2 regions of the Comamonas fluminis genome follow, and region 2 is predicted to be linked to the other one. Evidence: predicted binding sites of a transcription regulator. Region 2 holds the regulator's gene; the other holds the start of a gene.
The links. The regulator LexA, encoded in region 2, represses DNA repair genes until DNA is damaged. The targets are predictions, from matches to a motif close to ACTGTATNNNNATACAGT.

Region 1: the regulator LexA is predicted to act here: its motif matches at 5,247-5,264, upstream of imuA (translesion DNA synthesis-associated protein ImuA).

Annotation. Positions count from the first base shown of each region.
Region 1 covers NZ_CP066783.1:2,259,156-2,273,815, reverse strand. Annotated here, with positions in the region: gene dnaE (DNA polymerase III subunit alpha) at 1-2,922, opposite strand, end outside; gene JDW18_RS10825 (DNA polymerase Y subunit UmuC family protein) at 2,915-4,354, opposite strand; gene imuA (translesion DNA synthesis-associated protein ImuA) at 4,357-5,226, opposite strand; gene JDW18_RS10815 (hypothetical protein) at 5,399-6,004, shown strand; gene JDW18_RS10810 (HD-GYP domain-containing protein) at 6,016-7,335, opposite strand; gene JDW18_RS10805 (glycosyltransferase family 25 protein) at 7,494-7,880, shown strand; gene JDW18_RS10800 (IS481 family transposase) at 7,836-8,801, opposite strand; gene JDW18_RS10795 (hypothetical protein) at 8,931-9,470, shown strand; gene JDW18_RS10790 (OmpA family protein) at 9,937-11,658, shown strand; gene JDW18_RS10785 (hypothetical protein) at 11,683-13,269, shown strand; gene JDW18_RS10780 (hypothetical protein) at 13,266-14,117, shown strand; gene JDW18_RS10775 (3-oxoacid CoA-transferase subunit B) at 14,230-14,660, opposite strand, start outside.
Region 2 covers NZ_CP066783.1:2,161,813-2,176,472, reverse strand. Annotated here, with positions in the region: gene xseA (exodeoxyribonuclease VII large subunit) at 1-943, opposite strand, end outside; gene JDW18_RS10390 (MotA/TolQ/ExbB proton channel family protein) at 1,368-2,003, shown strand; gene JDW18_RS10385 (ExbD/TolR family protein) at 2,020-2,445, shown strand; gene JDW18_RS10380 (hypothetical protein) at 2,496-3,911, shown strand; gene lpxK (tetraacyldisaccharide 4'-kinase) at 4,083-5,093, shown strand; gene JDW18_RS10370 (Trm112 family protein) at 5,201-5,389, shown strand; gene kdsB (3-deoxy-manno-octulosonate cytidylyltransferase) at 5,442-6,218, shown strand; gene adk (adenylate kinase) at 6,752-7,408, shown strand; gene JDW18_RS10355 (asparaginase) at 7,498-8,514, opposite strand; gene lexA (transcriptional repressor LexA) at 8,594-9,268, shown strand; gene JDW18_RS10345 (hypothetical protein) at 9,424-9,870, shown strand; gene JDW18_RS10340 (universal stress protein) at 10,022-10,477, shown strand; gene JDW18_RS10335 (IS256 family transposase) at 10,729-11,955, opposite strand; gene JDW18_RS10330 (D-2-hydroxyacid dehydrogenase family protein) at 12,266-13,285, shown strand; gene JDW18_RS10325 (hypothetical protein) at 13,335-14,195, opposite strand; gene JDW18_RS10320 (DNA polymerase III subunit chi) at 14,199-14,630, opposite strand.

The DNA.
Region 1 (14,660 bases), 97 kb from region 2:
CAGCACCAGCCGGGGCTCATGAATCGCGCTCTGGGCAAAGATGGGCGGCAGGCTGGTTTGCGCCGCCGCATCCCACATCTGCTGGCGCCGGTGCCCGGCCAGGCTGCGCAGCGCATCGGCAGCGGCCAGCGCTTCCATTGTCTGCTTGTCCAGCTGCGCCCTGATGGCCAAATCGGCCACATCCCTCCAGGGGGATTGCGCTGCCTGCTCCTGAATGCGTAGCGCAGCGGCCTTGCCCAGATGCGCCACGCAGTTCAGCCCCAGTCGCACCGCAGGCTGGGGATGGGCCACACCGCGCAGGGGCTGCAAGGGCGCCTCCAGCGTGCATTGCCAGTGGCTGTGGCACACATCGACAGGCAGCACGCGCACCCCGTGGCGGCGCGCATCCTGCACCAGTTGCGAAGGCGTGTAAAAGCCCATAGGCTGGGCGTTGAGCAAGGCCTGCAGAAAAATCGCGGGCTCGTGCCGCTTGAGCCAGGCGCTGGCATAGGCCAGCAGCGCAAAGCTGGTGGCGTGGCTTTCAGGAAAGCCGTATTCGCCAAAACCCAGCATCTGCTGAAAGATGGCGTTGGCAAATTCACTGCTGTAGCCGCGCGCAATCATGGTGTCCACCAGCGGGCGCTCAAATTTGTGCACGCCGCCCTTGCGCTTCCAGGCCGCCATGGATCGGCGCAGCTCATCGGCCATGCCGGCCGAGAATTTGGCCGCATCCATGGCAATTTGCATGACTTGCTCCTGAAAAATCGGCACACCCAGCGTGCGCGCCAGCGCGTTTTTCAGCTCGGCGTTTTCCAGCTTGAGCGGCAGGCCGCGCCTTTGCCGCTCTCGCGCCAGCAGATAGGGGTGGACCATGCCGCCCTGAATCGGCCCGGGCCGCACGATGGCGACTTCCACCACCAGGTCATAAAACGTGCGCGGCTGCAGGCGCGGCAACATGCTCATCTGGGCACGGCTTTCGATCTGGAACGTGCCCACGGTGTCAGCCTTGCAGATCATGGCGTAGGTGGCCGGGTCTTCCTGCGGAATCTGGTAGAGCTCCATGCCCTCGCCGCGCCAGCGGGTGCGCTCGTCCAGGGCCTTGCGCAGCATGGTGAGCATGCCCAGCGCCAGCACATCGACCTTGAGCAGGCCCACGATGTCCAGATCATCCTTGTCCCACTGAATGACAGAGCGGTTTTCCATGCTGGCAGGCTCTACCGGCACCAGCCGCGTGAGCTTGCCCTCGGTCAGCACAAAGCCCCCCACATGCTGGCTGAGGTGGCGCGGGCTGTCCTTGAGCTGCCAGGCCAGCTCTACCCACAGCCGCAACAGGTGGGCGCTGATGGCGCTGCCCATCTCCCCGGCCAGCACCTGGGCTTCCTTGAATTTGCGTTCTACCCAGTCTTCGGGCAATGCCTCAGGGCCTTCCTCATCCGCAGTTTCTGCCCCAAACGCAGCGCCAGCCTGCGCTGAATGCTCTGCTTTTTCAGCCTGCGCCTTGGCGTGCTCGCTGAACCAGTACTGCCCCTTGGCCAGTGCGTCGATCAAATCGGCAGGCAGGCCCAGCGCCTTGCCCACATCGCGCAGCGCACCGCGGCTGCGCCAGCAGCTCACCACCGCCGTGATGGCAGCCCGCTCGCGCCCGTATTTGCTGTAGATGTACTGAATGACCTCTTCGCGCCGCGCGTGCTCGAAGTCCACATCGATATCGGGCGGCTCGCTGCGCTCTTTGCTGATAAAGCGCTCAAACAGCAGATGGTTGCCGTCGGGGTTCACGGCCGTAATGCCCAAGCAGTAGCACACCGCAGAGTTGGCCGCCGAGCCACGGCCCTGGCAGAGAATGCCAACGCTGCGCGCATAGCGCACGATGTCGTGCACGGTCAGAAAGTACATCTCGTACTGCTGCTCGGCAATCAGCGCCAGTTCTTTCCTAAGCTGCCTGGCCACATCTTCAGGAATGCCCTGGGGATAGCGGCCCGCCGCGCCCTCCCAGGTCAGCCAGGCCAGCGTCTGCGTGGCCGTCATGCCGGGCTGCACGCTTTCCTGCGGGTAGTGATAGCGAATTTCGCTCAGGCTGAACTGGCAGCGCCGGGCCAGGCGCAGCGTGGCATCCAGCATGGCTTGGGGATAGAGCGCCGCCAGCCGCAGGCGCGAGCGCAGATGCCGCTCAGCATTGGGCTGCAGCGCAAAACCGCATTCGGCCACGGTGCGGCCCAGGCGGATGGCGGTCACCACATCCTGCAGCGGCTTGCGCGAGCGGGCATGCATATGCACATCGCCGCAAGCCAGCAGCGGCAGGGCCAAATCGGCACCCACTTGCTGCAAGGTCTGCAGCCACAGGCTATCGTCGGGCGCGAGGTGCAGTTCCACGCCCAGCCATAGAGAATTAGCATCAAAACAGCCTGAAGCCTTTGATATACAAGCGTTGATAGCTACCAAATCAGAAGCATCCAGTTCACTGCGCTGGGGCAGCAGCAGGCATTCGCAGCCCCGCTGCAGCAGTTGCCAGGGGCTGGCTTCATCGACCACATAAGCGCCTTTTTCTGCACGGCTGCGGGCCGCGGTGATGAATTCGCAAAGGTTGCCCCAGCCCTGCAAATCGCGGGCCAGCGCCACGACTTTGAGCGGCCCCCAGACAAATTCACTGCCGTAAATCAGGTGCAGCCCGCAGTCCCGCGCGGCTTCATAGGCGCGCACGGCACCGGCCACCGAGCATTCATCCGTCAGCGCCAGCGCGGCATAGCCCAGACTTTTGGCACGGTGCACCAGCTCTGCCGGTGACGAGGCCCCGCGCAGAAAGCTGAAGCTCGACAGACAATGCAGCTCCGCATAAGCCAGTGGCCCCTTGCCCGCCCCACTGGCCACGGGCACGGCAGGCGTGGCCGCTGGCGGCGGCGCGGCCAGCCGGGTCTGAGTGATCTCTTGCACATCAACCTCAGCCATAGACACCTTGCGCAAACCAGCAGGGCGAATGTGCTTCAGCCACCAGCCAGGCACGGGTCTGCGCACGCTCGCGGTAAATCCAGACATGGCCGACCACTTCATTGAAGGCCACAAAATAATCGCGCACCGCCAGGCCCGCCTGGGTCTGCCCGCCTTCCCACCAGCCAGACTCCAGCCGGTAAGGCCCGGCACGCAGCTGCAGCGGCCCGTGCCAGTGGGGGCGGTTGTTTTGCACTGTCAGCGCCAGCGGCTGGGGCAGCAGCCAGGGCGGCCACAGCGCCTGCCAGGGGTCTGCACATTCGCTGCGGGCCGCCGGCTTTTTGCGGGGCGCGGGGCTGGCGGCTGCGGTCGGCGCCTGATCTGCTGCACCGGCAGCCACGTTGCGCCAGCGCTGCATGGCTTCAGGCCGGTGATCTGCGCAAGCCTCGGGCTGCTGCACAGCACTCTCGCCCCAGCGGGCGCTCAGGCACTCTACCCATTCATGCCATGCCAGGCTGCGGCTGTCGCTTTGCTGTGCGGCCAGATCTGGCAGACAGCTGAGCGAGGCCGCAGCCCAGGCCTGAGTGTCTGGCGCCTTCAGCTCCAGCATGTCCACCGGTGCCCGCCAGCGCCTTTGATGCAGATGCTCACGCAGCAAGCGCTGCAAATGCGCCATGCCCTGCGTGGGCTGGGCCGTGCGTATGAGCAGGCTTTCCCAGGCGGGCAGCGCCTGCCCATCGATTCGCCGCAGGTCATGGTGCCAGCGCAGCTCCAGCGCCAGCACCGCGTGGTGGCGGGCCTGCAGCCAAAATTGCAGCGCACGCAGCAGGGGCTGGGCCGCATGCAGCACCACATCGGCGTTGTGGGCGGGATAGCCCAGATCGTGGCGCAGCACGAACTGCTCGGGCAGTTGCAGCCAGTTCAGGGTCTGGGGCTGCAGGCCGTAAGCCTCATCCAGCGCCCGCAAAGCCCTGGCCCCGATGCGCCGCGAAAGCCCGGCACGCGGCAAGGCGCGCACCTGCCCCCAAGTCTGGCAGCCCAGTCGCATCAGCATGGCACTGTGGGGCTGCAACGCGGTCAGCGTCCACAGCGGCAGCGCATCCGCAGGCATGGCCTCAGGCTCTGGCACGCCCTGTGCCCGGCTGTGTTGCAGCAGCCTGAGCCGCGCCAGCGCCAGCCATGCGGTATTCGCCTGTGCGCGCACAGGTGGTGCTGCCGTGCAGGCCATGCAGGCCATGTTCAAAGCCTCATCCAGCCGCTCCAGCATGGGCTGCAGCCCACCCCAGAGGCGCTGCACCATGCTAGTTTCAATGAGCAAAGCCTCTTCCAGCACGGCCACGCGTGGAGAAAACTCCAGCGCCCACCAGTAAAGGCTGTCATGGCGGGATGACAAGGCCGCCCCCTGATTCAGCCGCTCCAGAGGCCAGGCCAGCCAGTGCTCGCGCCCTTGCATCTTCAGCCCGCCATGCTCTGTGCCACGATTGCCGACGTGGCTGCTGATGTGCTCGCAGACGATATGGCCCGCCCCTGCATGAGCAAGGCGGCCTCCTCGCTCTGGCGCGCATGGCGGCTGGCCTGAGCCTGCAGTACTGGCGCCCAGGCCCACTGCGAAAGTGATAGCTGCAATGGCTTATCCAGGGCTGGCCCACGGCGCTTGAGTATCTGAACCTGCAGGCTGGCTGCATCCTGCGGCGTTCTTTGCAGGCGCAAACGCAGGGCTGCGGGCGAGTTGTGCTGCTCCTGCTGCAGGCCCTGCCACAGCCACAGCGGCCGCCCCTGTGATGCGGCGGCCAGCTGCAAACGCCGCAGGGCCGCCATAGGCAAGTCTGGCAACCAGGCCAGCACAGCCAGTACATCGCGGCAATGCAGGGCTTGCTCGCAGGCCCAGGCCAGATCCTGAGGTGACTGCCCCGGCAACTGCGGCACGCAGCACAGGCGCTGGGCCGCAATGCCCACAGCCTGCAGCGCCGGAGTAAATGGCAGATACGGCGGGGCTATCAGCACCAGCTTTCCCGGCTGCAGCCCGGCCTGGCGCGCCAGCGCGGGCAGCAGCAGCGGCCATTCCGCATGGGTGTGCTGCGGCTGCTGAATCTGCACCAGCGCATTGCCCGGCCAGCCACCGCCGGGCAACTCGGCATCCAGCGCCACATGGCCGCTGGGCCAGACTTTCTGCATCTGCACCCCATGCCAGTCGCTGCCTCGCCACACGCCGTCCAGCTGCAGCGCTTGTAACGCATGCAGACGCGCAGCACCGAGCAAAGCCGATGGGTCGGCCCTGTGGGTGGTGTCGCAGTTGGTGCTGCGAGTGATGCGATGTGGCTGCACGGTGATGGCATTTCCAAAATACTGTACAAATATACAGCATCGAGAAAACAAACGCAGCCGCATTCAGCCTGACCCGGACCGGGTATCAGGCATCAAAAAGCCTTGTAGCGCTTCACTGCAAAGCGCTATCCGCTACAAAATTGAAAGCATTCAATCTGCTAATCTTGCCCTCATGAAGAAGCGCACTTCGCATCTGGAGCAGGACACACAGGCCTTGATCAATCGCATGGCGACGCTGATTCGCAGCGAGGTGTTTCTCAGCGGCCAACACCCGCCTACGCTGCATGAGCAAGTCGTGACGGATCCGCAACTGGCCCAGCTATTGGCCACGCAGCAGGATTTCGAGTTTCTCAATGACGAGCGCTGCCTGGGCTTTTATGCCTGGACCGAGATTCTGGAAGACATGAGCCATTTGACGCTGCCAGGCAAGGCCCGCCACCCACAGTTTCGCAAGCCGCTGTATCAACGCCAGTGCGAGCAGTTCAACGCCGATGTGGCCATGCCTTTGCTGCACCACATCGGCCCGCAGCGGGGCCTGACTCCTGCGCTGGCCGCCCCCCTGGAGGTCTTGATGGATGTGATCTTCAGCTATTACGCCCATGCCGGGCTGCTGCTGCCCATGCATGTCTGGTGGCTGCAGGTGCTGGAGAGCGGCGGCGCGCCCGTGGGCTGGCAAGGCGCTTACGTCTATCCACCCAAGGGCTGGCTGAAGTCAGGCACGCTGCCCCTGGGCAAGCTGGCGGTCTATTTGCATGGTCCATCAAGCGCCAGCACCTGACTGCGCCGACCTCAGTCCTTGGGCGCCGCAGGCGCGATGCGCGCACAGGCGTCGCACCACTGGGCTACAGCGCCCTCCAGCGGCGTACCTTTGGCCGTGCTCAGCGGCCAGCGGCGCAGGCAGTCGTTGATGATGGACTGCAGTTTCCATAGCGCTTCGCGGTTGACCAGCGTCAACTCGCCCATGCCCTGCGCGTCGTCCTTGAGGTAGCTGAGCACATGCAGCTGCTGACTGGGGTGAGAGCCAGATTCCGCCAGCTGCTTTTGTAGCAATTGCAGGCTTTGCTCCACAAAATTCGCGCTGGATGCCTCGGGCAGCTGGCTCCAGCCTGCGGGAAAGTTTGCGCGCAGCTGGGACCACATGGTCAGCGCAGCTTCCAGCGCGGCGGTGCTGTGCGCCACTTCGGCCTGCATGGGCGCCAGCGGCAGGCCGGGCAGCATCTCGTCATACAGCAGCGGCAGAATATGGTGCACCAGATCAGCGGGATAGCTTTTGTGGTTCATGCGCAGCATCAACGAAAGTCGCTGGCCCGGCATGTCGCTGAACTTCTCGAAAAAGGCCGACACCACTTCGGCCAGCAGCAGCACCTGCCCCATGGGCGAGATCACCGCGCCCTGCACGCCACGCGGATAGCCGCTGCCATCCATGCGCTCATGGTGCTCCAGCACCGCCATTTCCACGGCCTGCGAATAAACCTTGGCATCGCGCACCACCAGCATGGCTGTGACGGAGTGCGCAACCAGATGCTTGCGCTGCGTGGTGGATAAACGGTGGTCCGGGTCCGTCCAGGCTGGGTCCATATAGAGCATGCCCACATCGTGCAGCAGCGCAGCCGTGGCCAGAGACACGCATTCGCGCTCGTTCCAGCCGTTTTTCAGCGCCAGAAAGATGGATACCAGCGCCATTTGCACGCTGTGCTCAAACAGCTCGCTGCGCTGCTCGCGCATCACCGTCAGCTTGAACGCAATGGAGCGCGGCAGCAGCAGCCCCTGCAGCGGGGCCAGCAGACGTTCAACATCGCCCAGGTCAGCCACCAGCCTGCGCAGCAGATCCATGCCCTCGCACTGGCTTCTGGCCAGCGCCAGCAGTGCCGGGGCATCGACCAGATTGTCTGCCACCAGACTTTCATCAATCGGGTCACGCAGCTTGTGGCTGACCAGCCTGTCGTACAGACGCTGATCCACCCGCGCGCCCTTGTCCACGAGCTTGATGCCTTTATCGGTATAGATGGCATCGCCCGTCACCACCGGCAGGCGCTCGGCCATATCCGTGACAGCACGCAAAAAATGCATGTCATTCGTGCTGCCCGACGCTCCCTCGTTCTCGCTCATCAAAGTGCTCTTTACCTTCTGCTCAACAACACCTGATTGTTGCAGATAGAAACACCAGTGCAGCATTGAAACATGCAGCAAAGCCGTGAATTCCCGCGAATGAAAACCCCAACACTTTCAGATAATGCCGACACTCCACCAATCTATTGGGTTCCGCCATGATTCTTGAAGGCTACTACATCAATCTGGATAGAAGTCTTGAGCGCCGCGCGCATATGGAGCAACAAATCCAGAATCTGCAGCTTGATACCTGGATTCAGCGGTTTGATGCCATTGATGGACGCAAGCAGGCTCCTGAAACCAACCGCGAAATCGCCAGTATTCAGGGCTGCTTCCTCTCACACCGCATGCTCATTGAGCAAAGCAATCCCGAAAGCCTGCTGCTTGTGCTGGAAGACGATGTCGATTTCAGCCCCAGCCTGCCCGCCATCCTGACAGCCGATGTTCTGACTCATTTTGTGAACAGCCAGCCAGAAGTTGACATCATTTTTCTGGATTGCCTAGCTGTCAGGTCCCGGATGATTACGCACGTTCTTGACGAATAAATCAGGTGCTTTCATCTTCCATTTTTTGAGTGCTTGGACTGGGGCTTCATGCCCCAGTGCCTTTTGTGGCAAGTGGTGGTTGTACAGCCAGACAAACCTGTGCAGTGTCTTCTCCAAATCCTCTGCGCTGTTGAAGTGATGCGAGCGCAGCACCTGGCTCAGGCGGCCATTGAAGCGCTCAACCATGCCGTTGGTTTGCGGCGTCTTTGGCTTGGTCAGCCGATGCTCTATCCCCAATGCTTGGCATAACTGGTCGAATTCGTGCTCGCCTGAGGGCTGACGTGTGCGGCTTCCAAACAATCGGTCTGTGAACTCTTTGCCGTTGTCGGTGAGGATGGTGTGGATCTTGAACGCTGCAGCTTTGCGTACGGCAGCCAAGAAGGCTTTGGCGGATGCTGCCGTCTTGTGCTGCTTGATATCAATGAACACCCAGCGTGTAGCTCGATCGATGGCAACAAAAACATAGCGGCGCTTGTCCTCATCGTGCATCTGGGGCAGGTACTTCACATCTACATGTACATAGCCAGGCTCATACGCCTTGAAGGGTTTGTGCTCGCCCTCAGGCTTGGGCTGTATGGGCAATCTGGAGTGGCCTCGTCTGCGCAGCAAGCGATCCAGCGCAGAACGGCTCATGGCAGGCTCAATAAACTCCCGCACCACTGCCAGCAAATCATCGAGCGGCAGCAGCAGTTGGGTGCGCAGATAGACCACCAATTCTTCCTGTGCCGCATTGAGCGTGGTCTGCAATCGGTGCGGCGTATGACTGGCATCGTGCACCGTAGTGCGATGACGCCACTTGCGCACCGTGTCCAGGCCAATGCCGTATTGCTGGGCCAACTCCCGGTCCGTGCCACTGGCTTGCTGCAATGCACGTCGTGTAGCAGGCGTGGTCGTTGCGTTCTTGTGTAGAGCAATCAACATAGCGGCTCCTTGAAAGACGATTGCCATGTTGCCACAACAGCCTGCAGCACTTGTCTGCTATGGAGCAACGGGCGCTTGGTTGTAAGCAGCCAATCATCCGGGACCTGACACCTAGCCTATCTGAATAGCATGCAGCTTCTGCAGGATGCCGCGCAAGCCTATATGCCTTATGGCAAGGCAGCCCTGGAAAAAAGTACGACAGAAAGAAGACGCGTCCCCACCGTCAACATTATCGATGCCCATCAGAACTACGCTGTCGCAGCCGCTGCCTACATCGTCACGCCGCACGGCAAGCAACGGTTAAAAACAGCATTCGCGCAACTGCCGTCCACGCACGCAGTTGCCATTGATCATTTCTATGCAGGCCTCATTCAAAGCGGTCAGTTGCATGCGCGAATCTTTCTGCCCTATCTGGCCACTCCCTCGGTCAGTCTCTCCCAGGTCTCGACGCTTACCGATGATGCAAGACATCACTGGAGTGAACCACCCGAAATCGTGGCGGGACATCTTGCCCTGAGGCGTTTGTTGTTCGCAGGAGACTGCCATGCGCAAGAGCTGCGGGCCATGGTCACCCCCCTGCTTGAGCAATATGGGCCGCCCCCGGAGCGACTTCTGGCGCTGGAAGTTATCGATGCCGTCAATAACTGGCGCAAGACTCGCCAGTCCTGACAAAAACACCCAGGCTCCATAAAAACCGAAGTCATCCCATTTCAGAGGGTGCGAAAGGCATTTACCTGCAGCCCTCAAAGGCCCGACGTCATAGAGAGGCGGGAGATTCCACACTCATTTCAAATTGATTTCAGCCATCCACTTATTCAATGAGCGAGCGCACACTATTTAAATATTCAAAAATTCATTTTGAATTTATGTAAACTTTTGTTACTATCAGATATTTTCCTGATTGATATTGGCTTTGACTTATTGCGGCCATAAATCCTCATTTTCACGACGACTTATCGCTGCCATAAATTTCTCCGCTGATTTACCCAGCCATCTCCATTCCATTCCCCGCCCCATTCCATCTGCGATGAATCTCGTTGATTCAAGCGCACGACTGACGTATCGCTCTTAACCCATATCCAAAGAAAAAATGACAGGGAAACCTCAGACCTTCCATCGATTGACATGTTTGGCAATGGCTCTTTCATTGGCAGGATGCGCCACCACCACAGGCGGTGGCAGCAGTGGTATTCAGAAAACACTGACGGACACTTTTGCCAGCGATGACCCCTGCGCCAATAACGCACGCAATATCGGGATAGCAGTGGGCGCGGTGGGCGGCCTTGTTCTGGCCAAGGTACTGGATGCCAAAATTGGCCCCGCCATTGCAGGCGCAGCAGCTGGTGCACTGGTGGGCGGGCTGATTGGCGCGAATATTGACCAAAAGCGCTGCGAACTCTCCAAAATCGCCAAGCAATATCAGCTGGATATGGAGTTCACGCCTGTTGCGGTGTCAGCCCAATCGCAAAAAGATGAAGCAGCTCAGGCCTTTTCCATGACGCTGCGCGATGCGCAAGGGGATTCTGCGCAATTCCTGCCCAACTCCGAACAGCTGACACCCCGCGCCCGTGAGTATTTTCTGCAGATTGCCAAGCAATATGCGCAGACAAAACCGCCAGAAGGCGCAAAACCTGAACAGGCCAAGGCCTGGCAGGATGCCATGCGTAACCGCCGCCTCTTGCTGATTGGTCATACGGACGATACCGGCAGCTCTGCCCACAATGCCGATTTGTCAGAGCGCCGTGCAAAAACCGTGGCGCAGTTGCTGCGCCAAAATGGGGTTCCTCAGGAACAACTGTATTTTCAAGGTGCGGGCGAAGGTTACCCCATTGCCGACAATGCAACCGAGCAAGGCCGAGGACAAAACCGCCGCGTAGAGTTTGTGGAGGTTTTCAGCGACGAAGCGCTGGCTTACTACATTGAAAATCGCCGTGCCAATTACGCACTGTACCGCTCTGTACCATCGGGCACTGCATTTTCAGAGCCAAGCGCATCCTCACCTTCAACTGCGCCTGCTGCGCGCAGCAGCAAAGTGGCCAAGGCCCGCCCCAGCAAACAGAGCGCGCCTGTGGTTGCGCAGGCAACCACCCCTGCAGCGCCAGTTGCTGCCGCCCCCACGGCCCCAGGCACAACTTCGGCGACAACTTCAACAACAGCGCCATCCCCTGCAATCACCACTGCAAGCAAGTCAGCGCCTGCAGCAGCCGCCGCTGCCGTGGTGTCGGCTGCAGAGCCTGCACCGGCCGCCGCCAAAGCCGCAGCCACCGCCTTACCCTCTGGCGCGCTGGATTTTGGTGGCTCGCCACTGAACGCACAGACTCGCATGGTGAGCCTGGGCGCCCAGACGCCTCAGAAAAGCGCGTTTGGCCTGATCTCCACCGCGCACGCCAGCAACGACGCCCCCTTTATCGCTCGTTGCGACCAGGACCGTCCCCGCAAGATTGGCGATGTGAAGTCGCTGGCAGGCAAAACCTATCGCACCAGCGAGCACATCAAGGGCCTGTATGGCACCACCTGGGCGCAGCAGATCAATGGGCACTTGGTGGTACTCAACAAGGTGGCCGTGCTGCGCGACGGCACTTCGCCCCAGTCGCCTGAGTTGAATTTCTACGCCAACTACGACTCCAGCAAAGCCGCCAGCGCCAAGCCTGTCTGGAGCGGCCGCCCCGCCGTCAACGTCTACCAGGGCAACAACGGCTTGCTGTACCGCGTGTTCGCCAACAGCCCGCAGGGCGCGCGCTGCATGGACATTCTTTTTCCATCGGGTGGCGGCACCACTGCCAGCGACGGCAAGCTCATCTACGGCAATGTCGGGCAACTGCTCGCCACCGACTTCAAACCTCGTCAACAGCTCTAAAAAACACAACTCAATCACTGCAACATGAAAGAAATTCTGAGCACTTACCCGGTCGCCGTGTGGAGCATTGTCAGCGTCCTCCTCGCCGCCATCGTCATCTCGGCCCTCTGGGACAAAGTCAAATGGTGGTGGATGAACACCTGGTACAGCTTTCCGCTGATCGGCCATGTGGCACGCCTGTCCAAGGATGTGAGCATCGACCAGCAGTCTGGCGCTTTTCAGGGTGACCTGAAACTGTGCCGCGACTACAAGAAGTTCATTCAGCTGCGCAATGAGCATGACTTCAATGAAAAAATCAGCTACCTGACCAAGGCTGGCGACCTGGGCCGCAGCGGCACACCCGTCTTCATATGGCTGCTGACCACCTTGCTGGTGTTTGTGGAAGCCATGGGTTTCAGCTATGTGCTGGCGGGCTACACCATCCCCGGCGCCAGCGAAAACACACAGCAAATGGGCGCGCTGGGCATTGCCTTTCTGATCTCGGTGCTGCTGGTGGCGCTGACCCATTTCTCCGGCCATGAACTGTACCGCTCCGGCAAGATCAAGCAGGCGCGCCGCAGCTGGCTGGATGCGGGCCGTAAAAGCGATCTGTTCACCAAGGAAGTCGCGCTGGCTGAACCCCAGAACGTGGATGACCCGCTGCCCGTCTATACACAGCTAATCAACCGCGTGGGCGCACACCCCCAGTACGCCATCACCATTGCCACCGTGATCTTTGTGGCCGTTGTGGCCGTGGGTGCAACCTTTGTTCGCGGCAAGGTGCTGGAGAAGATGCTGACCCAGGAAGTCGCAAGCATGAGCCTGAGCATTGACGCAGGTGCAGGCAGCGGCGAACTCAAACTCGACGGACTGGTACTGCCCACGCACGACCAGGCCCAGGTGCAGGACACCAAGGACAAGGTGGTGAAGGACGCCCAGGATCTGGACCGCAGCGGCGGCTGGGGCACCTTCATCGTGCTGGCCGTGATCTTTGTGTTCCTGCAGTTCCTGGGGGTGCTGTTTGGCTACAAATGGGGCTTCGCAGGTAAGCAAAGTGCTGATGCCTTCCGCGCCATTGGCAAAGGCCGCTTCACCAGCTATGAAGATGTGCGCGCCCATTACCGCAATGTGGCCGATGCCGCTCAGGCACAGCTGAGCAGTCTGGACCAGCGCCGCCAGGAAAAGGGCGGCAGCGGCACCAGCAGCGCTGCGCAAGCCAGGAAGACCAATTTCAAGGAATTCATGGACAACGAGCGCAACGAAGACGCCCGCGATCTGCACAGCCAGCGCAACCACACACAGGTGTACCGTGAAGCACCGCAGGCCGCTCCTGTCGCCCCCCCTGCTGTGTATGCCGCACCCATTGCACCCGTTGCACCCGTTGCACCCGTTGCACCCGTTGCACCCGTTGCACCCGTTGCACCCGTTGCACCCCAGGTTATCGCCCCTGCGGCTCCTGTCGCAATGGCTCCCGCGCCCGCAGTCACTTCACCCATGGCCGCACCACTGTCTGAAGACGATGAACTGGCACGCCTTGAGCGCGAACTCGCTCAGCGCAAGGAGGCTCAGCGCCTGGCCAAGATCGAACAAGTCAAACGCGAGCTGGCCAACCTGGAAGGAAACCAGCCATGATGCAACGCCTGCACCCATGGCTTGCAGGCGTGGGCATGGCCTTGTGCGCAGCCCACGCGCAGGCCGAGCCTGCGACCAACGCTTTGCCAGACTGCTATCAGTACGCTCAGCTCAAGCGCCAGGCCCCGGCCACTGTGCAGACCGAGCTGTTTGTGGTCATTGACCAGACTACGCCGTTCAACAGCGATTTGCGTCAGTCTCTGGCGCAGCAGATCTCCCCCCTGCTCAGCCCCGGCAATGCACTGACAGTGTTTGCCTTCTCAGCCTATACACAGGGCTACTACACACGTCGCATGCTGCATGCGCGCATGGATGCGCCCATGCCCGCCAGCGCACGCGATGACTCCGGCAAGGCCTTGCTGCAAAAGTTTGACCAATGCCTGACCTTTCAGAAGCAAGGCATTCAGAAGCTGACGCAGGAAGCGCTGGTCAAGGCGCTGAGCCAGGGCAGCTCCAGCATCGCCAAATCCGATGTGCTGGGCAGCCTCAAAGACATCGCCACACAGGTGCAGGCCTCGCCCGCACAGCGCAAGGTGGTGCTGCTTGCGTCTGACATGCTGGAAAACTCTTCCATCAGTAGCTTCTACAGCAACAAGGCTGTGCGCAAGATTGATGCCGCTGCCGAGTGGAAAAAGGTAGAAGCCAACCAGTTGCAAGCCAACTTTGGCGGCGCACAGATTTATGTGCTGGGCGCAGGTCTGATCGACACCGACACCCAGAAAAATGGCGTGTACCGCGACCCGCAGACCATGAATGCCCTGCGCGGCTTCTGGGAGCAGTACTTCACAGCATCACAGGCCAAGCTGGTGGACTTCGGCATGCCTGACCTGCTGGGCAGAATCCAGTAAACCCAGGCTTGCTTGCAAGCGCCCACAAAAAAGCCGCTGTTTCAGCGGCTTTTTTCATCATTGCCTGATGTGATGTTCGTGAAGTCGCCAGGGCCAAAGCGGCCCCAGCTGCTTACTTCATCAGCGTCACACCCGTCTTGGACTGGATTTCGTCAAAGCTCACGCCATCTGCCAGTTCCACCAGCTTCAGGCCTTCGGGCGTCACATCCATCACACCCAGGTCGGTAATGATGCGGTCCACCACGCCAAGGCCTGTCAGCGGCAAGGTGCAGCTGGGCAAAATCTTCAGGTCGGTGGTGCCGTCCTTCTTTTTGGCCACATGCTCCATCAGCACGATCACACGCTTGACACCAGCCACCAAGTCCATGGCGCCGCCCATGCCCTTGACCATCTTGCCGGGAATCATCCAGTTGGCCAGATCGCCCTTCTCGGACACCTGCATGGCGCCCAGAATGGATAGATTGATCTTGCCGCCACGAATCATGGCGAATGACTGGTCCGAGCCAAAAATGGCCGAGCCAGGGATGGTCGTCACGGTCTGCT
Region 2 (14,660 bases):
GGGCCTGCCGATCCAGCAGGCGCTGGGCGGCATTCTCCAGCCGGTCCTGCATCAGCGCCAGCGCCCCCAGCCAGACCTCACGCGGCTGGGCCACCAGTTCGGCTGCGGCTGTGGGCGTGGGCGCACGCAGGTCGGCGCAGAAATCGGCAATGGTGAAATCTGTCTCGTGCCCCACCCCGCTAATCAGCGGCACCGGGCTTTGCACAATGGTGCGCGCCAGCTGTTCATCGTTGAAAGACCAGAGGTCTTCCAGCGAGCCACCACCGCGCACCAGCAAGATGGTGTCAATGATGGGGCGGCTGGAATTAGGCACCGAATCCGCCTCAAGCGCTTGCCCATCAAGCGCCATGCGATACATTTTTAATAGCGCCTGCACCAGCGACTGAGGTGCTTGCGCGCCCTGAACCAGCGCAGGAACAATCACCACCGGAATATGCGGCACGCGGCGGCGCAAGGCCGTGACCACATCATGCAAAGCGGCCGCCCCCAGCGACGTGACCACGCCAATGCCCCGGGGCAGCGGCGGCAGGCTGCGCTTGCGCCCGGCGTCAAACAGGCCTTCGGACTCCAGCTGGGCTTTCAGGCGCAGAAACTGCTCAAACAGCGCCCCCTGGCCTGCGCGCTGCATGGTCTCCACCACCAGCTGCAGGTCGCCGCGCTGCTCATAGACCCCGAGACGGCCGCGCACTTCGACCAGTTCGCCATCGCGTGGCGCAAAGCCCACATGCTCTGCAGCACGGCGAAACATGGCGCAGCGAATCTGGCCGCTGGCGTCCTTGAGGTTGAAGTAACAATGCCCGCTGGCTGCGCGCGAGAAGCCACTTAACTCCCCGCGCACCGCAACCGGGTTGAAGCGCGCCTGCAAGGCATCACCAATGGCGTGGCACAGCGCGCCAACTTCCCACACATGTGGCGTGGGCACTGGCCTGGAACTTTCAAACATTGAATTCATGCGGTGTTAAGCAAGATTTGCGCGGGCGGATTTTTCCACAGATCGGGCTGCCCAGCGCCAGCATGGGCAATGTAAACAAGAATGAATCCAGCAAGGCAACAACAAATTGCAAGTTATTGATTTTTATTGAGTTATCACTATTCACACGCCTGCCAAAATTGTCATGTGCCTGCGACTGCGCAACAGCATCGATGGGCAGGACGCACTAGCACACAAAGTTATCCACAGAAATATGTGTTATAGGCGCGTGAGACTGCTTGCTGGCCGCCTGCAGGACATGACGCCAGCCCTTTGCCTGCATGCGGACTGCGCTGGCGCAAACCGAGGGTCATCCGCAACACAAATACAGGCTGAGGCGGTGCGGCGCTGGGTCATAATCGCCGACTGCAATTTCGAACGACGAGGGAGAGCAACGTTGCTGTCAATCATACAAGCCGCAGGATGGCCCATCTGGCCTTTGATTGCCTGCTCGATTCTGGCCCTGGCCCTGATTTTTGAGCGCTTTGCTGCGCTCAAGGCCAGCAAGGTCGCCCCAGCCAATCTGCTCAATGAAGCGATTTCGGTGTCCGCCAAAAGCCTGCCCAGCAGCGAAACCACACAGCAGCTGGCGCAAAGCTCGGTGCTGGGTGGGGTGCTGGCTTCGGGCCTGAACACGCTGCAAGCCCACCCCGACAGCAGCGAAGACGAGCTGCGCGCCGCCATGGAAGGCGCGGGCCGCGCTGCCGCCCACAAGCTGGAAAAATACCTGAGCGCCTTGGCCACCATTGCGTCTGCAGCTCCTCTTTTAGGACTGCTGGGCACCGTGATTGGCATGATCGAGATCTTTGGCTCGCAGACTGGCGGCGGCGCTGTCGGCGGCGGCAACCCTGCGCAACTGGCGCACGGCATCTCGATTGCGCTGTACAACACGGCGTTTGGCCTGATCGTGGCCATCCCCACGCTGATCTTCTGGCGCTATTTCCGCGCCCGTGTTGACGGCTATCTGCTGAGCATGGAGCTGGCGTCCGAGCAGTTTGTGCGCCACCTGGGCCGCCTGAAACTGGCCAAGTAAGCGGAAAGCGCTCACCATGAACTTCCGTCCCCGTCACCGCGATGATCCCGAGATCAATCTGATCCCCTTCATCGACGTGCTGCTGGTGGTGCTCATCTTTCTGATGCTCTCCACCACTTACAGCAAGTTCACCGAGCTGGAGCTGACGCTGCCCGTGGCAGACGCCGAGCTGCAGCGCGACCGGCCCAAGGAAATCATTGTGGCCGTGGCCGCTGATGGCCGTTACGCCGTCAACAAGCAGACGCTGGACGACCGCACCATGGATGCCGTGGCCGCCGCCCTCGCTGGCGCCGCTGCAGCAGGCAAGGACAGTGTGGTCATCATCAGCGCCGATGCCACCGCCCCCCACCAGTCGGTGGTGACGGTGATGGAAGCCGCACGCCGTGCGGGCCTGTCACAAATTACGTTTGCGACACAAAAGTCCACAGGCGCCAAGCCCTGATTGCCCACAGCTCTGGCCTATCATGGGCCATTCACATTGCTGGGGCGGGTATGCAGAAATGGCTGGGCACCTTGATGCTGCTGGGTGTTGGTATGGAAATGGGCCTGGGCCTCAGTTTTGCGGCTGCAGCCCAGCCCCTTGGCCCCGAAGCGGGCAGCATCACCGCCTGCACCCCCAACCCGCAAAGCGCTGCCATTACCGAGCCCTACGACGGCTACCAGGCCACGGGCTACAAAGGCTCGATGGAGCCTGACAAGGCCTGGTTTGCCGCGGTCAAGACGGTGAGCCTGCCCAATGGCGGCAAGCGCTTTGTCTTGCGCAATGCGCCCGCCAAACCCCAGATCGCTTTTGAATCCATCGAAACCCTGGCCCTGGGTGGCAAGGCCGTGGGGTTTATCGCCTATCGCCAGGGCTGCGGCGAACTGCTGGATGCCAAGGGACAGTCACTGGGCGTTCCAGCTTTCGACGCGCTGCAAGTCGACCTCCCCAGCCGGGACCTGCCCCACAGTGTGCTGCTCAAGCGCACCGTTGTTGTCACAAAGCCGGGGGCCGAGCCCGAAACCGCCAATTCCTATGTGCGCTTCACGCGGGGCAAGCTGGTAGCCAGTTCGCCCCACCAGTATTTGCTGGGGGATGGACTGGCCTCCATCAGCTCGGCCAATAGCGAGCTCGACGCCAGCAACCTGCGCGCCGTTCACATCAGCGAGCCGGTTGGCGCAGGCATTCTGGACCTGGCCAGCCTGCACGAGCTGCTGCAGCCGCGCTGGAGCGGTGTGGGACAGGTCATCAATGCGCTGGGAAAGGTCGATAAAAACGGCCAGCTCACACCAAGATTTCTGCTGGCCATGGATAGCCAGGGTCTGCACCTTCACACGGCGCAGGGCCAGCCCATTGCACTGCCACGCTTTGACCATATTGAAATGTGGCCGAACTGGCTACCAAGCCCTGCTGGCAATGGCAATGGAAATGGCAAGCGCAAAGCGCCCGACAATCCGCCCCTGCTGATTCAGACGCAGGAACTCAAGGCAGACAAAACGCCGCAAAGCTGCCGCCTGTACAACGAAGCCCTGCAGCCACTGGTCGATGAGCCAGTGCCCGGCAGCTACTGCCCGCGGCGCAGCGGCCGTGACAGCCCGTATTTCGCCTACTCCACCGCGGCAGGCACCCAGGTCTTTCTCAAGCAGCGCAGCGACCAGTTGCTGACTCTGCAGCGCGTTGGCCGCAACATCAAAGGCAAGCTGATCTACCCACTGGACAGCGGCGCCTTGCTGCTGCAATCCGGCGAGCAGACATCACAGCCCACCTACCGACTGGTTACGCCGCAGGGCGCCGACATTGCGGAGCGCAGCTTTGATACAGCGGAGCTGATTGGCGGCGGCCAGATCGTCGTCACCCGTGGCAAGCAGCGCTGGATGCTGCGCCAGGATGGCAGCCTCTCCACCACCATGACCCGCCCGTTCAGCTGAACCCAGGTCTGTGCCGCTGCGCTGCACTGAGGGTGCAGGGTGCGGGCTGCAGACTTGAATCCGCTTCAAGCGCAGATAGTGATTGCGCAAGGCGCTCTCATCTCCATAGCGCGTGGCTTGCTGACGGTATGATCGAGGCTCTGTACTCTCGCACTCACCACCCCGCTTTCCATGCCATCGACCTCCTCGCCCAGCACCCAACGCACCGCCCCCCAGACGGGTCTGCGTGCTGTCTGGCGCCATCGGGGGCTGGGCGCATGGCTGCTGTGGCCGTTATCCGGCCTGTATGGTGCGCTGCAAGGCTGGAACGCCCGCCGCATGCGCCGCCGCCAGCAAAGCACAGGCCTGCCCGTGATCGTGGTGGGCAATGTGATTGCGGGCGGCGCGGGCAAAACCCCCGTCACCCAGGCCGTGGTGGCCCATCTGCAGGCGGCAGGCTGGACGCCGGGCATCCTCTCTCGCGGCTATGGCCGCAAGACCGACGACTGCCGCGAAGCCCTGCCGGACACCCCCGCCAGCGAAGTGGGGGACGAGCCCGCCCTGCTGGCCCGCAGCACTGGCGTGCCCGTCTTTGTGGCGGCCCAGCGACTGGAGGCCGCCCGCGCGCTGCGCCAGAAGTATCCGCAGGTGGATGTTCTCGTCAGTGACGACGGGCTGCAGCACCTGGCCATGGCCCGCGATATAGAGCTGTGCGTGTTCAACGACGAAGGCGTGGGCAACGGCTTTTTGCTGCCCGCTGGCCCGCTGCGCGAACCCTGGCCCCGCGATGTAACGGCCACGCTGTACGCAGGCCAGCCGCCGCAGCCCGCTGGCACGGCCCCCGCTTTTGCCCTGCAGCGCCAGTTGGCAGACCACGCCCGCAATGGCCTGGGCCAGCGCTGCGCACTGCGCGACCTTCAAGGCCAGCCCCTAGAAGCCGTGGCTGCGGTGGCCAGACCCGAATCTTTTTTCGCCATGCTCGGGGCGCAGGGATTGACGCTGGGCGCCACCCAGTCTTTGCCAGATCACTATGATTTCGAGAGCTTCTCACGTAAGTTGGACAGTGGCTCAGCCTTGATTTGCACCGAAAAAGATGCTGTCAAGCTGTGGCACACGCACCCCGAAGCCTGGGCTGTGCCGCTGCAACTGTCGCTGCCGCCCGCGTTCTGGGCCTTGCTGGACGCCAAACTCGCCAGTGTTTGAACACCATTGGTCTGCCAGCCTCTCCGGGCTGACTATCATTAGCGCCAGTTTCCAAATTTCGCAGTCCACCCTCCGGACCGCGCCCACTATTGATTGCAGGATTTCTCATGGACGCCAAACTTCTTGAACTGCTGGTCTGCCCCGTCACCAAAGGCCCGCTGCGTTTCGACCGCGAGCACCAGGAACTCATCAGCCACAGCGCACGTCTGGCCTACCCCGTGCGCGACGGCATTCCTGTGCTGCTGGAAAACGAAGCCCGCACGCTGACGGATGATGAGCTGGAAGACAGCCTCTGAGCGGCTTCGTGCCTTCCCCTGACCAGCCCTCTGTGAACAGTTTCCTATTCCCATGTCCTATACGGTACTGATTCCCGCCCGCCTGTCCTCCAGCCGCCTGCCCGGCAAGCCGCTGGCCGATATCGGCGGTCTGCCCATGGTGGTTCGCGTCGCCCAGCGTGCAGCCCTGGCTGGTGCTGCGCGCTGCGTGGTGGCCGGTGACGATGAAAGCATTGTTGCGGCCTGCGCCCAGCACGGTATTGAAGCCATCCTGACCCGCAAGGACCACGCCAGCGGCAGCGACCGCCTGGCCGAAGCCTGCGAGCAACTAGGCCTCTCGGGCGACGATGTGGTGGTCAATGTGCAGGGCGACGAGCCGCTGATCGACCCCCAACTGATCGACGCCGTGGCCCAGCTGCTGCTGGCCCGCCCCGAAGCCAGCATGGGCACCGCCGCCCACCCCATCGAGACGCTGGCCGACTATCGCAACCCGAATGTGGTCAAGGTCGTGTGCGATGCCAGCGGTCTGGCCAGCTATTTCAGCCGTGCGCCCATCCCCTTCTCGCGCGACCATGCCGATGAAGCGTGGTGGAAGACCGTGACGGCCAGCAATGGTCACGCAGGTTTCACACCGCTGCGCCATATTGGCATCTATAGCTACAAGGCCGGTTTTCTGCGCGACTTCCCCCGCCTGTCCGCCGCGCCAACCGAGGCCATGGAACAGCTGGAGCAACTGCGCGCCCTGTGGCATGGCCACCGCATTGCCGTGCACATCACACCCGATGCGCCGGGCGCCGGTGTGGATACACCAGAAGACCTGGAGCGCGTGCGCGCCCTGTTTGCGGGCTGAGCTTGCGCGCTGAAAGCGCCTGCCGAAAGCGCCTGCCTGAAGCCCGTTCGCTGGCCGCAGCTGGCAGAGTTTTCGGCAGGCTGGGCCCTGCCCACCGCAAGCTGACGGATTCAGACAATCTGGTGATGAGTTGTCATGCCTCATCGCCGCCTGCCCTCTGAAACGCGGGGCTGTGGGCAGATATCCGGGTTAACAGGGATGCCCGGAATACATGGCAGCAAAAGCTTCTGGGGTGCTGCAGTGCTCTTTTTGACCCCTGCGCCATACCAGTCAAGCGCTGACAGCTATACTTTTATCTAGTCCAAATAGCGCATGCATTGCGTGGCAAGACTGGATTACAACTACAGCAGTCGCGCAGGCGATAAATGCTGCGCGGGTCATGGCCGCACTTGTGACAGTCTTGACCCAGGTCTGTAAGCCTGTGTTGGTCTTGTGCGTGCTATCCTTGCCCGCGAAAAATATGGCCCGAGGATGACAGGCGTCCACCCGCCTGCTCTGGTCCGCAAGAATTTCTACTCTCCTCAAGGATTTCCATGAAACTGATTTTGTTGGGTGCTCCCGGCGCCGGCAAAGGCACTCAGGCCGCCTTCATCTGCCAAAAGTACGGTATCCCTCAAATCTCCACTGGCGACATGCTGCGCGCTGCCGTCAAGGCTGGCACCCCTCTGGGTCTGCAAGCCAAGGCCGTGATGGACGCTGGCCAGCTGGTCAGCGACGATCTGATCATCAATCTGGTCAAGGAGCGCATTGCCCAGGCCGATTGCGCCAATGGTTTCCTGTTTGACGGTTTCCCCCGCACCATTCCTCAGGCTGATGCCATGAAGGCAGCCGGCGTGAAGCTGGACTACGTGCTGGAAATCGACGTGCCTTTCGAAGCCATCATCGAACGCATGAGCGGCCGCCGCAGCCACCCCGCATCGGGCCGCACCTATCACATCAAGTTCAACGCCCCCAAGGTGGAAGGCAAGGACGACGTGACCGGTGAAGACCTGGTGCAGCGCGAAGACGACAAGGAAGAAACCGTCAAGAAGCGTCTGGATGTGTACAGCAGCCAGACCCGCCCTCTGGTCGATTACTACCAGAACTGGGCTGCCAAGGACGCTGCCAGCGCCCCCCAATACCGCGCCATCAGCGGCATGGGCTCCGTGGAAGAAATCACCGAACGCGCTCTGGCTGCTCTGGCCAAGTAAGCTCGGCTTTCGCCCTCAACAAAAAAGCACCCCCTCGGGTGCTTTTTTGTTGCTTCACGCTTATACATCAAGCACTTCCAGCTATGGTTTCAGGAGTTCCTGGCCAGCTCCAGCATCATGGCCACACGGGCTTTGCTGGGCGGCAGCAGCACGCAATCCAGCTCCTGCGCATCCACGGCCACCGCCAGTCGGGCAGCAATCGCGTCATCGGCATTCTCGGCAACCACGCCCTGCCCCACGGGCCGGCCTTCCAGACAGCGGGTGCTGCGCCAGACTTTGACGCCCTGACTACGCGCAGCATTCAGCGCCCTCTGCAAATCCAGATGCACCGTGGCATTGCCCGTGGCTTCAATCACCAGCCCCTGCACACCCGCCGCAAGCAGTGCATGCACAGCCCGCCTGCCCTGCAGCGCGCCAGACTGCAAAACCTCTACCCAGGGCAAATCGTGGCGCGCCAGCAAAGCCTGTAGCTGCTCGGGCGTCCATGCCTGCTGCATCACCGGCTCACTGACCAACCAGCGCACCAGCCCCTCTTCCACACAAGCGCAAGGCCCGCCCTCATAAGAGCGCAAAGCATTCAGACGATACGGGTGAACCTTGAGCACCTCGCTTGCCGCATGCACCTCTCCTGCCGCCACCACCCACACGCCAGCACGCCCGGCAGCAGCAACGGCCACTGCATCGCGCAGATTCTGCGGCCCATCGGCCTGCAACGAGGTAGCGGGGCGCATGGCGCAGGTCAACACCACAGGCTTGTGCGGCTGCAGCACGGCATGCAGCAGCCACGCAGTTTCCTCCAGCGTGTCTGTTCCATGCGTAATCAGCAGCGCCTGCACCGATGCATCCGCCAGCCCTTCGGATACCGCCTGCAGCAAGCTGCGCCACACACTCCAGTCCATATCCTTGCTATCAATCTGCGCCAGTTGCTGCGCCTGCAGAACCGCGCCGGTGCGGCCAGCGGCAATCTGTGGCAAATCAGGCACAGCGCCAATCAGCCCCTCTACGGTGATCTGCCCCGCCCTGTAGCCCACGCCTTGCGTGCTGGCATCCGCCTGCCCCGCAATCGTTCCACCGGTTCCCAAAATCACAATCTTTGGACTTGGCACTTGCTCTCCACATAAAACTGGTTAAAAATACAGGTACTGTATAAACCAACAGATCAAATTAGCTGACCGGAAGCCAGACATGCTAGACCACCCCAAGCTCACCCCCCGCCAGCAGCAGATTCTGGACCTGATCCAGTCCACCATTGCGCGCACAGGCGCACCTCCAACACGGGCCGAGATCGCCAGCACCTTTGGTTTCAAGTCTGCCAACGCGGCCGAGGAACACCTGCAGGCCTTGGCCCGCAAAGGCGTGATTGACCTGGTCAGCGGCACCTCGCGCGGCATTCGTCTGCGCGCCGATACCGTGCGCAACATCAACGCAGCCCGTGGCACCAGCTTTGCCCTGCCCCTGACTGCCCTGTCGCAACTGGTGCTGCCTCTGGTGGGCCGTGTTGCTGCGGGCTCCCCGATTCTGGCTCAGGAACATATCGACCAGAGCTATTCCGTCGAACCCAGCCTGTTTGCCGCCAAGCCCGACTACCTGCTCAAGGTGCGTGGCATGTCCATGCGCGACGCGGGCATCATGGATGGCGACCTGCTGGCTGTGCAATCGGCCCACGAAGCCCGCAACGGCCAGATCGTCGTAGCCCGCCTGGGCGATGACGTCACCGTCAAGCGCTTCAAGCGCACACCGCAGGGCGTAGAACTGCTGCCCGAGAACCCCGACTACAAGGTGATTCACGTCAGCCCTGACGAACCCTTTGCCATTGAAGGCCTCGCAGTGGGTCTGATTCGCAACACCATGTTCATGTAAGAACAGGCGCTGCAGCCTACGGGACTGCAACGCCTCACAGTCCCCTCCAGCCCAGGTGGTAGGCGCGAAGCCAGATTGCTTCGCCCTGGGCGGAGCTTTGCCCGAAATCCGCAATCCTGCCCGATCCAGGCCTCAAGGCTTTCAAGGAGTTGCTCATGGAATTCGCCAAACCATTGCTGTCGCTGACCCAGCTGAAACTCAAGATCTTTCAGGTGTGCGCCGCCGCCAATCTGCCAAACCTGCCGTACCTGTATCCAGCACCAGACACCAAGCCAGACACCCCACCCCTCGCCTTTCAGAGCCCTGCAGCTGACAGTGCCACCCATCCATTCCGCTACCCCAATGTCTTTACCATGCGCAAAAGCCGAACCCGCAGCAGTAGCCGCCAGCAGCCAGCGCGTAAAGCGGCTGTCGATGAAGCACAGTTATGCCTGCCTTTGACGCAGGAGGCAGACAAGGAAGAACAGGTAGTACGCACACTCAAAATCGTTCAGCGCGAGCCACGCAAGCAACCCGAGTGCCTTTTGATCTCTGGCCGCATGGCCGATGTATGCGCTGCGCTTGAGCGCATGGCCCGCAACGAGCGTGCGCTGCAAGCCTGACAAATATCGTCGCCACCCCGGGTTTGATGCGCATCAAACACAGTGAAGTTCACCTCACCCGGGCGTTGCCCTCGCCTTTGCGCAGTGGGAATATCTGTTCAAGGAATTCCACTCTTGCAAGCAAAGCGCAACGATGCGCGAGGAGGCTGAAATGTTCAAGCACATACTGATCCCCACCGACGGCTCCCAGCTCTCTGAAGCAGCATTGCGCGCTGGCATACAGCTCGCAAAGGAGCAAGGCGCTCAGGTGACGGCCCTGTTCGTCATGCCCGATTTTCGCGCCCTGATCTACGGCTCGCGCGCCATGATTGCCTATGACGCCAGCGAGTTTGAGAAAAGCGCACAGGCCGAAGCCGATACAGTGCTGCAATTTGCCCAGGAGCTGGCAAAAATCGAAGGCGTTTCGCTCAACGGTGTTCGCAGCACCAGCACGTCCATCAGCGAAACCATCATCAAGCAGGCGCAGGATAGCCACTGCGACCTGATCTGCATGGCTTCACATGGCCGCAAAGGCCTGAGCGGCATTTTGCTGGGCAGCGAAACCCAGAAGGTTCTGACCCATAGCAGCATTCCCGTTCTGGTGCATCGACTGGCCGCCAGCGCCTGATGCCCCAAAGCTTCGGTGCCATCGAAATACGCACCTGACTCTCAGGGACGATGAATACAAAGCCTCTGGTGACCAGCACCCAGAGGCTTTTTCATCAGTGAAATAGTCACCTGCCTGAGCCAAAGCCGTCAAAACGGCAAGCCAATAACAAGCTGCAGGCAGCACCTTTTCGCAAGCTGAGCGACCCGCAATACGAAAGCAGCGCAGCCATGAACGGGCGTGTCCGAATTTTTGTGTAAACGGTTCGGACTTCAATTGATGGAAATGCGGTCTCCGAACTGAATGGTAAAGCGGGTCAGCGCAGCCTTCCAATCCCGGATGGGCATGGTCCACTTCTGGCTGATGTTGCGCAGGGCCAGGTAGAACAGCTTGGTCAGCGCCTCGTCGCTGGGGAACGAGCCCCGGTTCTTGGTCAGCTTCCTCAGGCCCATGTTCACCGACTCGATGGCATTGGTGGTGTAGATGACCTTGCGGATTTCCGGCGGGTAGTCAAAGAACGGGGTCAAGCGGCTCCAGTTCCTGCGCCAGGACTGGCCGATGGGCAGGTACTCGGCATCCCAGCGCTGCTCGAATTCACCGAGCATCAGCTCGGCCTCCTCGGCGGTGGCGGCCGTGTAGATGCGTCTCAGGTCTGCGGCCACTTCTTTGCGACGCTTCCACGAGACGTAGTTCAGGCTGTGGCGCACCATGTGCACGATGCACAACTGAACCACTGTCCTGGGAAACACGGCCTCAATGGCTTCAGGGAAGCCCTTGAGGCCATCGACGCAGGCGATGAAGATGTCATGCACGCCCCGGTTGCGCAGCTCGGTCACGACCTGCAGCCAGAATTTGGCCCCCTCGGTCTGCGCCAGCCACAGGCCCAGCACCTCCTTCTCGCCCGTCATGGTGATGCCGATGGCCAGGTACACCGCCTTGACCCGCACAGCGCCCTCGCGCACCTTCACATGGATGCAGTCCAGATAGACGATGGGGTAGATTGCATCGAGCGGGCGGGCTTGCCAGGTCTTGACCTCATCGGCCACGGCGTCGGTCACCGAGGAAATCAGGCTGGGCGAGACCTCGGTGCCGTACATCTCCTCTAGGTGGGCCTGTATCTCGCGCACCGTCATGCCGCGGGCGTACAGCGAGATGATTTTGTCGTCGAAGCCGGCCCAGCGGGTCTGGTGCTTGGGGATGAGTTGGGGCTCGAAGCTGCCATGGCGGTCACGTGGCACCTCGATGGGCAACTCGCCGAAATCGCCCTTGAGGGTCTTCTTGCTCTTGCCATTGCGGGTGTTGCCAGTGGTGTTGGCTACCGCTTCGTTGCGTTCGTGGCCCAGATGCTCGGTCAGTTCGGCGTCCAGGGCTCGCTCCACCAGCAGCTTGGTCAACTGTTTGAGCAGGCCGTTCTCGCCGATGAGGTCTTCGGGTTTCTTGTAGTTGGCCAGCAGGCCAGACAGCAGTTCTTCGGGTACGTCGTGTTTCTTGGTGCTCATTGTGCTTACGGATAGGCCGGCTTGCGCCGGCGGTGGATTGTCCGTTTACACAAAATTCTGCACACCCTCCCATGAACGACAATAGAGGCAAACGCTGGCAACGCTTTGACAGCATGACATGGAACTGCAACAGGCAGTGGGCAGCTGCGCGCATTGAAAAATGCTGAGCCCTGCGACCTCTGTGCAAGCCATTTCGTGACTGCTGAGTGGCGTTGGTTCTGGCGCAAATCCGGGCAGGCAAATGCACGGTCGATTGACCACCCTGGATTTTTCACCCATGAATTCAGCCACTTACTAAAGGACTCCGGTGGTGAATATTGTTATCTTGGACGATTACCAGGACGCTGTTCGCAAGCTCGACTGCGCCAAGCTGCTCGACCCTTTCAACGCCAAGGTGTACACCAACACCGTCAAAGGCGTGGGCCAACTCTCTGTTCGTTTGCGTGATGCGGATGTGATTGTCCTGACACGTGAACGCACCCAGATTTCACGCCAGTTGCTGGAAAAGCTGCCTCGCCTCAAGCTCATCGCACAGACGGGCAAGGCTGGCGCCCATATTGACGTTCAAGCCTGCACGGAGCGCGGCGTCGCAATCGCCGAAGGCGTGGGCTCCCCGGTGGCACCTGCCGAGCTGACCTGGGCACTGGTCATGGCGGCCATGCGTCGCCTGCCTCAATACATCTCCAACCTCAAGCATGGGGCATGGCAGCAATCGGGCCTCAAGGCAGCCTCCATGCCGGCCAACTTTGGGCTGGGCAATGTGCTGCGTGGCCGCATGCTGGGCATCTGGGGCTATGGCCGCATCGGTCAGCTGGTTGCCAGTTACGGGCGCGCTTTCGGCATGCAGGTTTGCGTGTGGGGCAGCGCCACTTCCCGCCAAAAGGCTGAAAGTGACGGCTATCTGACCGCTGTGTCCAAGGAAGCCTTTTTCGAGCAGTGCGATGTGCTTTCCGTACATCTGCGCCTGAACGATGCCACCCGCAATGCAGTCACAGCGCAAGATCTTGCACGCATGAAGCCCACGGCGCTGTTTGTAAATACCTCTCGTGCAGAGCTGGTGGAGCCTGAGGCTTTGCTATGCGCACTCAATCGCGGTCGCCCCGGGCTGGCAGCCATCGACGTGTTCGAGAGCGAGCCCATTCTGCAAGGCCATGCCTTGCTGCGCCTGGAAAACTGCATCTGCACCCCTCATATTGGCTATGTGGAGCAGGACAGCTACGAGATGTACTTCCGGGCTGCCTTCGAAAATGTGGTGAACTTTGTCAATGGCGAGCCCACCCACATTCTGAATCCAGAGGTCTTCAGCGGCCCCGTGCGCATGGGGCGCTGAAGAACTTTCAAGAGTAGCTTGAGTGGTTGCTAGGGCTTGCCAGAGCCCGTCAAGCCTTGTTGCTGCTCGTCGATGTCAGTGCTGCAGCCTCAACCGCCTGGTGCACTGAGGCCCGCACCGCAGCTTCCACGCCTTCGCGCAGGCGGCTGACCAGCAGTTGAGTCTGCTCCTGCACTGCAGCCTCCACCGCCTCCTTGATTCGCTGCTCCAGCAACTGATCCACATGCGCCATCAACTGGCGCGTGAGCTGCTCTTCGTCAATGGGCAAAGGCTGTGCTGCTACCTGCCCCTGCTGCCCCGAAAGATGCGCGGAGTCATCCGCTAAAGCAGCACTCTTTGCATCGCCATCACTGCCAGCATCAAGGCCAGAAACGGCCTCCGCAGCAGCCTGCTCAAGCTCCGCGGCAAGCTCGCTCTGCTGGGCATGCTCAACGGGCGAGCTTTCCTGTGGCGCCGCTATTTCTTGAAGCTCTGCCGCCTGCTCCACATGCAGGCCTTGTGGTGCATCAAGCTGAGCAGAGGCATCGGCAAAAGGCTGCTGCGGCGGAAGCGATGCAGGCAGAGGTGGCAGCTCATGCGGGATGGATGCAGGCTTGCCGCGCGCATACAGCCCGTCAGCCAGCCAGGGAGAGTGAAAAGACACCAGCGGCGCAGCGACGGCTGCCGCAGCGACGGCTGGCGCAGTAACGACTGGCACAGTGGCAGCAGCAGAAGGCGTCACTGCGGGTTCGGCAGGCGCGGCGTGCTCGATCTCAGTCTGCAGGCCAAATGAGCGCTCTACCTGGGCCAGCGCCTGATCCAGACCGGCTGAGGGCTTGGCGACTTCCGCAGGCTCATCCACTGGCTCAATTGGCACAACCTCTGTCAACGTAGGCACAAAACGAGGCGGAACCTTGGGTGATTGGTTCATGGCTTAGCCTTTGAGGTTCAAGTCGTGCCGAACAATGTCAAAACCACGTGCTGCATAGTCACGCCAGCGAGCACGAGCTTCATGGCGGTCCATTTCGTCGGTGGAGGAAACAATCTCCACCACCCGTGCGAACTGTTCAAAACCCGCAGGCACCAGAGAGGTCAGGTTGACCAGCACATCATGGTGCGGCAAATCCTGCAGATGCTGGGCCAGCACAATCGGAGAGACCTGCAGCAGCTCCGCCCCGTCAGACTGCGAGGCGTGGGCCAGAAAATCCACAGGTGATACCCCCCAGAGCTGGGTGGACAGGCGCGCCAGTTGCGGCGGCTCTCCCAGAACTATCAGCTTTGCACCGTGGCGCAAAGCCTTGCGCGCAAAGCGGCAAACATAGGCCAGCTTGTCGGGCGCATTGAAATGAAAAGCGATTTCAGTCACATCACACTCCGGCAGGCATGAGGCTTGAGG